DNA from 2 places in the Arthrobacter jinronghuae genome. Region 2 is predicted to be linked to the other one. Evidence: predicted binding sites of a transcription regulator. Region 2 holds the regulator's gene; the other holds the start of a gene.
What was found. The regulator LexA, encoded in region 2, represses DNA repair genes until DNA is damaged. The targets are predictions, from matches to a motif close to TCGAACANNTGTTCGA.
Positions count from the first base shown of each region.

Region 1: the regulator LexA is predicted to act here: its motif matches at 2,179-2,194, upstream of uvrA (excinuclease ABC subunit UvrA).

Region 1 covers NZ_CP104263.1:1,902,072-1,906,435, reverse strand. Annotated here, with positions in the region: gene uvrA (excinuclease ABC subunit UvrA) at 1-2,151, opposite strand, end outside; gene N2K98_RS08885 (GntR family transcriptional regulator) at 2,385-2,801, opposite strand; gene N2K98_RS08880 (ABC transporter ATP-binding protein) at 2,811-4,364, opposite strand, start outside.
Region 2 covers NZ_CP104263.1:1,340,087-1,344,450, forward strand. Annotated here, with positions in the region: gene N2K98_RS06225 (ATP-dependent DNA helicase) at 1-1,216, shown strand, start outside; gene lexA (transcriptional repressor LexA) at 1,327-2,133, opposite strand; gene N2K98_RS06235 (LysM peptidoglycan-binding domain-containing protein) at 2,615-3,031, shown strand; gene N2K98_RS06240 (histidinol-phosphate transaminase) at 3,140-4,240, shown strand; gene hisB (imidazoleglycerol-phosphate dehydratase HisB) at 4,359-4,364, shown strand, end outside.

The DNA of each region.
Region 1 (4,364 bases), 560 kb from region 2:
GGGGCTCTGGTCCACGTGGATGACCTTGTCCAGCTGCTCCAGGCCCTCGACCCGGGTGTGCCGCCCGGCGACGTGCTTGGCGCCGTTGAGCTTATTCGCCATGGTCTTGTAGAGGATGTCGTTGATCAGCGTGGACTTGCCGGATCCGCTGACACCCGTCACGGCCGTGAAGACGCCCAGCGGAACATCCACGTTCAGGTTCTGCAGGTTGTTTTCCCGCGCACCAACGATCTTCAGCTGGCGGGACTTGTCCACCTTGCGCCGCTTGGCCGGGATTTCGATCTTCTTGCGGCCGGACAGGTAGGCGCCGGTGATGGAACGCTCGTTGGTCAGCAGCTCCGCCAACGGGCCGGAGTGCACCACCTCGCCGCCGCGCTCTCCTGCGCCGGGGCCGACGTCGACAATCCAGTCCGCTTCCTGGATGGTGTCTTCGTCGTGTTCCACCACGATCAGGGTGTTACCCAGGCTGCGCAGCCGGATCAGGGTATCGATCAGGCGCCGGTTGTCCTTCTGGTGCAGGCCGATGGACGGCTCATCCAGGACGTACAGCACGCCGACGAGGCCGGAGCCGATCTGCGTGGCCAGACGGATGCGCTGGGCCTCGCCGCCGGACAGCGTGGCCGCCGGGCGGTTCAGGCTCAGGTACTCCAGGCCGACGTCGAGCAGGAAGGTCAGGCGGGCCTGGATCTCCTTCAGCACCTGGTTGGCAATCTGTGCTTCGCGCCCGGTGAGGACCAGAGTGTTGAGGAAGTCCGCGGCTTCACGCAGCGGCAGGGCGCTGATCTCGGCAATGTTGCGGCCGTTGATCAGCACGGACAGGGACGCCGGGTTCAGGCGCGCTCCCCCGCACTCGGGGCAGGCGATTTCCCGCATGTACTCTTCGTACCGGTCACGGGCGTGGTCCGATTCGGTTTCCCCGTGCTTGCGGTGGATGTACTGGATGACGCCTTCAAAGCCGGTGCTGTACTTGCGTTCGCGGCCGAAGCGGTTCCGGTACTGGACCACCACCTTGTGGTCCTTGCCGTTGAGCACTGCCTCGCGCACCTTGGCCGGCAGCTTCTTCCAGGGGGTGTCCATGGAGAAGCCCATGTCCTTGGCCAGGCCGTCGAGCAGCCGGTTCCAGTACTCGGTGGTGGCGGTGCCCAGGGACCACGGGGCGATGGCGCCCTCGGCCAGGGACTTGGAAGGATCAGGAATGATCAGGTCCTCATCGACTTCCAGCCGGGACCCGATGCCGGTGCAGACCGGGCAGGCCCCGAACGGGTTGTTGAAGGAGAAGGACCGCGGTTCGATTTCGTCGATGGCCAGCGGATGCTCGTTCGGGCAGGCCAGGTTCTCGGAGAAGGTTCGGGTACGTTCGCTGCTGTCCTCGGGGATGTCGACGAAGTCCACCACCACGCGGCCGTCGGCCAGACCGAGCCCGGTTTCCACCGAGTCCGTGAGCCGCTGCCGGATGCCGTCCTTGGCCACCAGGCGGTCCACGACCACTTCGATGTTGTGCTTGTACTGCTTGCCGAGCTTGGGCGGATCGGACAGCTGGATCTGCTTGCCGTCCACCCGGGCACGGGAGTAGCCCTTGGCAGCGAGTTCCTTGAACAGGTCGACGAATTCGCCCTTCCGGCCGCGGACCACCGGGGCCAGGATCTGGAAGCGGGTTCCCTCTTCCAGTTCGAGGAGCTGGTCCACGATCTGCTGCGGGGTCTGCCGGCTGACGGGCTCGCCGCAGACCGGGCAGAAGGGCCGCCCCACACGGGCCCAGAGGAGGCGCATGTAGTCGTGGATCTCGGTGATGGTGCCAACCGTGGACCGTGGGTTCTTGCTGGTGGACTTCTGGTCGATCGAGACGGCGGGCGAAAGCCCCTCGATGAAGTCGACGTCGGGCTTGTCCACCTGGCCGAGGAACATGCGCGCGTACGCGGACAAGGACTCGACGTAACGCCGCTGGCCCTCCGCGAAGATGGTGTCGAAGGCCAGGGAGGATTTGCCTGAACCGGACAGGCCGGTGAACACGATCATGGCGTCCCGCGGCAGGTCCAGGTCAACGTTGCGGAGGTTGTGCTCGCGCGCACCTTTCACTACCAGGCGGGAAAGGTCATTGGCTTTATGCGGCACGAACGTGGTGTCAGCCGTCGGAAGAGTCGATTTAGGCACGTTTTCCACTGTAGTTCAAACGCCGATTCGAAAAAGTATTCGACCCCCCGGGTTTCGCCGCGGGCGAAGCCGAGCCGGCCCGGCCTGCACGGGGTCCCACGGTTTGGGGCGGCTGGTACCGTCTGGGATCCCACGAGCATCAGCAGTGCCACCGAGTGGGATGCTGTGCTGTGGGGCGGCGTTGCGGGGACACGCCAGCGCGCAGAATCGCAAGCCGGAGCGGAGGTTTCGGTTTACTGCAGGGCCGCCCGCAGGAGGGACACGGCGTCGTCATCCGAGACGCCGTTGGCCCGCACCGCCGCGGCATACGCGGCGGCAGCTTCCGCCACCCGGCCGCGGCCGGTATCGCCGCCCGCCGCGACAACCGTGCCGGCGCGGGACCGCGTGGTGACCACCTGCGCCTGCTCCAGCTCCCGGTAGGCCTTCGCCACCGTGTTGACGGCCAGTCCGAGGTGTCCGGCAAGTGCACGCACCGGTGGAAGCCGGGTCCCGATGGCGAGGCGTCCCTCGTTCACGGCGTCCAGGATCTGCAGGCGCAGCTGTTCGTAGGGCGGGACCGAGCTGGCCGCGTCGATCCGGACTCCTGCCAGCACACCGGCATCGTTGCCGGCAGGAGTCAGTGCGGTTGCATGGGTTGTGTCAGGCGTCATGCTGCAATGCTAGTGCCCGGCCGGATCGGCCGGCGCCGAAACCCCGCCCGCGTCCGGCCCGGCGACGTCCGCCGCGGCCTCCTGAGCGGGTCCCGCGAACTGGGAGCGGTAGAGCTCGGTGTAGAACCCCTCGGCCTCCAGCAGCGCTTCATGGGTTCCCTGCTCCACAATCCGCCCGTCCCGCACCACCAGGATGATGTCCGCGTCCCGGATGGTGGACAGGCGGTGGGCAATCACGAAGCTGGTGCGGTCCTGCCGCAGGGCGTTCATTGCCAGCCGGATGGCGATTTCGGTGCGGGTGTCCACGGAACTGGTCGCTTCGTCCAGCACCAGGATGGACGGGTTCGAAAGCCAGGCCCGGGCGATTGTCAGCAACTGCCGCTGGCCCTGGCTCAGCGCCCCGCCGTCGTAGCCGAGTACGGTGTCGTAGCCCTCCGGGAGGGATCGGACGAAGTGGTCCACGTGGGTGGCCTGCGCCGCCTCGACAATCTGTTCCTCCGTGGCGCCGGGTGCGCCGTAGGCCAGGTTCTCCCGCACCGTGCCCTCGAACAGCCAGGCGTCCTGAAGCACCATGCCGATGTGGCTGCGCAGTTCCTCGCGGCGCAGCCGGGCAATGTCGACCCCGTCGATGGTGATGCGGCCCGCGTCCACCTCGTAGAAACGCATCAGGAGGTTGACCAAGGTGGTCTTGCCGGCGCCGGTGGGGCCCACGATGGCCACGGTCTGCCCGGGCTCCGCGGTGAAGGACAGATTGCGAATCAACGGCGCATCGGGGCTGTAGCTGAAGGAGACGTCTTCGAAGGCAACCCGGCCCCGCACAGCCTTCAGGTGTTCGGGCCGGGAAGGGTCCGGCTGCTGCTCCTTCGCGTCAAGCAGGGCGAACACCCGTTCGGCGGAGGCGACGCCGGACTGGAGCATGTTGATCAGCCCGCCGAGCTGTCCCAGCGGCTGGCTGAACTGGCGGCTGTACTGCACGAAGGCCTGCACGCCGCCGATGGACAGCTGCCCGCCGGCAACCTGCAGTCCGCCGACGACCGCCACGGCCACGTAATTGAGGTTCGAGATGAACATCATGGCCGGCATGATGATGCCCGAGACGAACTGGGCGCGGAAGGCGGAGCGGTACAAACGGTTGTTGGCGGGGGCAAAGCCTTCGATGACCCGCTCCTGCTGGCCGAACGCCTTCACCACGTCCTGTCCGGTGAACATTTCCTCGATATAGCCGTTCACCTCGCCGGTGGACTTCCACTGGGTTTTGAACTCTGCCTGCGAGCGCCGGGCAATGAGGACGGTGACCAGGGCCGAGACGGGCACGGTAATCACGGCGATCAGAGCCAGCAGCGGGGAGATGGACACCATCATTGCCAGCACGCCCGCGATGGTCAGGACCGAGGTGATGATCTGGGTCAGGCTCTGGGAGAGGGTCTGGGCCAGGTTGTCGATGTCGTTGGTGACCCGGCTGAGGACGTCACCCCGCGATTGCTGCTGGAAGTGGGACATGGGCAGCCGGAACAGTTTGCCGTCGACGTCGCGGCGCAGCCGGTACATGGCGTTCTGCACGAT
Region 2 (4,364 bases):
CGTTATATCCGCGGCGGTCTCCGCCGCGCGCAAGCACACTTCCGCCACCATGGAGCCGCTTGCGGCTGCCGGCCGGGCCTTCGACTCGGTTTTTGCCCCGGTTCCCTCCGGCCTGCTGGCCGGAGGACTGTCCGAGGACCAGGAGCTGGTCCTGGGCGCGGTGCGTGAAGCCTGCCGCACGGCCCTGTCCGATTCCAAGCCCGAAGGCTCCGACGCCGTCGACGGCGGCCGCCAGATGGCACGCTCCCGCCTGATGGCTGTCCTGGAACTGTGCGAACGCATCCTTGACGCAGTGAATTCAGGGGAGGTGCTGTGGGCATCGCGTGCCAGCACCTTCTCGCCTGGCACCGGTTACACCGCCCCGGAAGAAGATGCACCGCCCACCATCAACGTTGCGCCGCTGTCCGTGGCCGGACGGCTGCGCGAAGGCCTGTTCGACGGACACACCGTGGTGCTGACCTCGGCCACCCTCGCCATCGGGTCGGAGTTCGGTCCGGTTGCAGGGGCCCTGGGGCTGGTGGGCGCCGGTGCACCGAAATGGACGGGGACCGACGTCGGCAGTCCCTTCGACTACCCCCGGCAGGGGGTGCTGTACGTAGCCAAGGACCTGCCGAAACCGGGACGTGGAACCTCCCCGGAGCAGCTGGATGAACTGGAGGCGCTGATCAAGGCCTCCGGCGGCGGCGCCCTGGGTTTGTTCTCCTCCCGCCGTGCAGCGGAAGAAGCCGCGGAAGCACTGCGGAAGCGGGTCGACTTTCCGATTCTTTGCCAGGGCGAATCCACCATGTCCGCCCTGGTTCAGCAGTTTGCCGACGACGACGAGACCTGCCTGTTCGGCACCATGTCCCTCTGGCAGGGCGTGGACGTCCCCGGCGCCTCCTGCCGGCTGGTGATCATTGACCGGATTCCGTTCCCGCGTCCCGACGATCCGTTGATGACCGCCCGGACCCGCGCGGTTGCCAAGGCCGGGGGAAACGGCTTCATGAGCGTCTCGGCCACCCACGCGGCCGTCCGGCTCGCCCAGGGCGCCGGGCGGCTGATCCGCGCTTCCGGAGACAAGGGAGTGGTGGCCGTGCTGGATTCGCGCCTGGCCACCGCACGCTACGGCAGTTTCCTGCGGGCCGCCCTGCCGCCCTTCTGGTCCACCACCGACCGTTCCGTGGTGCTTCAGGCGCTGAAGCGGCTCGCCGCGGAACCCGCCGGCGCGAAGAAGTAAAACCCGCCGGACCCGGATCGGCGGAAAACAAAAAGCAGCGCCGCCGTGTGCCGGCGGTGCTGCTTTTGCGTGGTCCTTGTCAGCGTCCGACCAGGCCTCTCAAGGTGTGCCTAGAGCGAACGCATTACGGAGACAACCTTGCCCATAATGGTGGCTTCGTCACCGAGGATGGGCTCATAGCGGGTGTTCTGGGGCAGCAGCCAGGTGTGTCCGTTGCGCTGCCGGAAGGTCTTCACGGTCGCTTCGTCTTCGAGCAGGGCCGCGACAATGTCACCGTTTTCGGCGGTGGGCTGGCGGCGGACAACCACCCAGTCACCGTCGCAGATAGCCGCATCCACCATGGAATCGCCCGCAACGCGAAGCATAAAGAGGTCGCCGTGCCCGACGAGCTGGCGCGGAAGCGGGACCATCTCTTCAACCTGCTGGTCGGCCAGGATGGGTCCGCCTGCGGCGATCCGTCCGACCAGCGGAACCATCGCCGTGTCGATTGCGGTGGTGAGGTCGGAAACGCTGCCGGAGGCGGGTGTGCGTGCGTTGCCGCCGACGGAGCTCAGGCCGCCCTTTGCGGCGCCGTCAGCAGCCTCCCCGGTGTTCCCGCCGTCGACCGCGTTGCCTTTGCCGCGGCGCGGGGGAGCACCGCGGAGCATCAGCGGAACCAGTATCTCCATGGCACGCGGACGCTTGGGGTCACGGCGGATATAGCCGAGCTTCTCCAGCTGGCTCAGCTGGTGAGTAACGCTGGAAAGGCTGGCCAGGCCCACGATGTCGCCGATCTCCCGCATCGACGGCGGGTAACCGTTCGCGTTCACGGAACGCTGGATGGTTTCCAGGATCTTCGTCTGGCGGGCGGTTAGGCCCTTGGTGCGTCCTGCCGGCGCGGCAGGGGAGGGGGTGCTGCCATTGGTAACACGGGCCACGTCGGCTTCCCTTCACAGTCGGCCCGTGGATGCGGGCCGGATGGTTCTTACGGTGTATCTGGTTTGTCCTGCGGTGATGCGGTGATGCGGTGATGCGGTGATGCGGTGATAACGGGTGTGGTGGTCTGTCCCGCCAAGCCGTTTGTCAGTGCCGTTTTGTCAGTGCCGGATGGTTAGTTGGTCCCAGCCGCTTCCAACAGGTTCAACGCTAGGGGAGCGCAGCCTCATTTTCAAACATATATTCGAGCGAGTCTCGACAATGTTCGTAGATAAGTGCTAGAAATGTTCGAGTACAAGTTAGAACATACGTTCGAGTCTGAGTATGGATCTGAGTTTGGATCCGACTTTGAAATGGCCCGCCGACACCTCGGCGGGCCCACCAGATGTTCGAATGCAGTTTCGAGCCACACTGTTTATCCGGTGCTTTTGCGGGAAGCGGGGGAATCGGCGGAGCTGCTCTTCGGACCGGAAAGGTATTGACATGTCAGTACACGTACTTCCCTTCACCGCACAGAGCCTCACTGAGCGTGCCCCGGACCGGGCCGCTGCCGCCGCCCGCACCGCCGTTGCCGCGGACACCCAGGCGTCGGTCCCGCTGCGCCTGACGCGGCGCGGCCGGCTCGTCCTGGTCGGCGCCCCGCTGATGATCGTGGCCGCCGCACTGCTGGTCTTTATCGGATTCTTCACCGCACCGGCTATGGCTTCGGGCGACGCCCAGGAACAGACACGCACCATCCAGGTGGGTGTGTCCGCCGGTGATTCGCTCTGGTCGCTCGCCACCGAGTTCGCTCCGGACCGGGATCCCCGCACCGTGGTGGCAGACATCGTGGAACTCAACAACCTGGCGGACGCCACCGTCCCCGCCGGCAGCCAGATTTACATCCCGGTCTCGCGCTGATTCGCCAGGCAGGCATCCCGAAGTTCTTTACCTGCGCGCACCCGTAACAGAGGGGTGCGGGAAGTCGGCCAAATACAACGTCACCGCGCAGCGTCCTAAGCTGTAGTGGTGAACGAACAGTTGGAAAACCTGAACAGACTTCCCCTGCGCGATGATCTGCGGGGCCTGACCCCGTACGGCGCCCCCCAGTTGGATGTGCCCGTCCTGCTGAACGTCAATGAAAACACCCACGGTCTTCCGGAGCATGTGCGCCGGGCCATTATGGCCGAGATTGAATCAGTGGTCGCCGGCTTGAACAGATATCCCGACCGCGAATTCACGCTGCTGCGGGAAAACCTGGCCAAATACCTCGGCCACGGACTGGCCGCGGAGAATATCTGGGCCGGCAACGGTTCCAATGAGGTTCTCCAGCAGATCCTGCAGGCCTTCGGCGGACCCGGGCGAACGGCCATGAGCTTCCCTCCCACCTACTCCATGTATCCGCTGCTCTCCAGCGGCACCGGCACCGCATACGTGACCGGCACGAGGGACCGGGACTTCTCCCTGACCCCCGAATCGGCTGCGGAGCAGATCCGGGCGCAGGCACCCAGCATCGTGATCCTGTGCACCCCGAACAACCCCACGGGTACGGCCCTGGAACTTGAGGTGATCGAAGCCGCATATGAAGCAGGAGAAGCCTCCAATGCCATCGTGGTGGTGGACGAGGCCTACGCAGAGTTCTCCCACACCGATACCCCCAGCGCGCTGCAGCTGCTCCCTGGACGGGAACGGCTGATCGTTTCCCGGACCATGTCGAAGGCCTTCGCACTCGCCGGAGCGCGCATCGGCTACCTTGCCGCGGCACCGCAGATTGCGGACGCGCTTCGCCTGGTCCGCCTGCCTTACCACCTCTCCGCACTCACGCAGGCGACCGCGAATGCGGCCCTCACGCACGCCGATGCGCTCCTGTCCAATGTGGAAGACATCAAGGGCCAGCGGGACCGCATCGTGACGGAACTGCGTGCGCTCGGACTGGAACCGGCGCCGTCGGACGCCAACTTCGTGCTGTTCAGCGGAATGGAGAATCCCCGGGCGGTGTGGGAAGGCCTGCTCGAGGCAGGTGTCCTCGTGCGGGACATCGGCATCGAGGGCCATCTGCGGGTCACGGCCGGCACCGAAGCCGAAACCACTGCGTTCCTGACGCGGCTGCGGGAACTGCTCGCCGCCTGAGCGGCAGCCGGGCGCCCAGGATGTCCCGGTTTCAGGGAGTCGGGGCGTTCGGGACTAAACTGATGACCTGCCGGGGCTTTGTCTATTGCCCCGCTTCCAATCTTCGTGAAGGAACCCCATGACT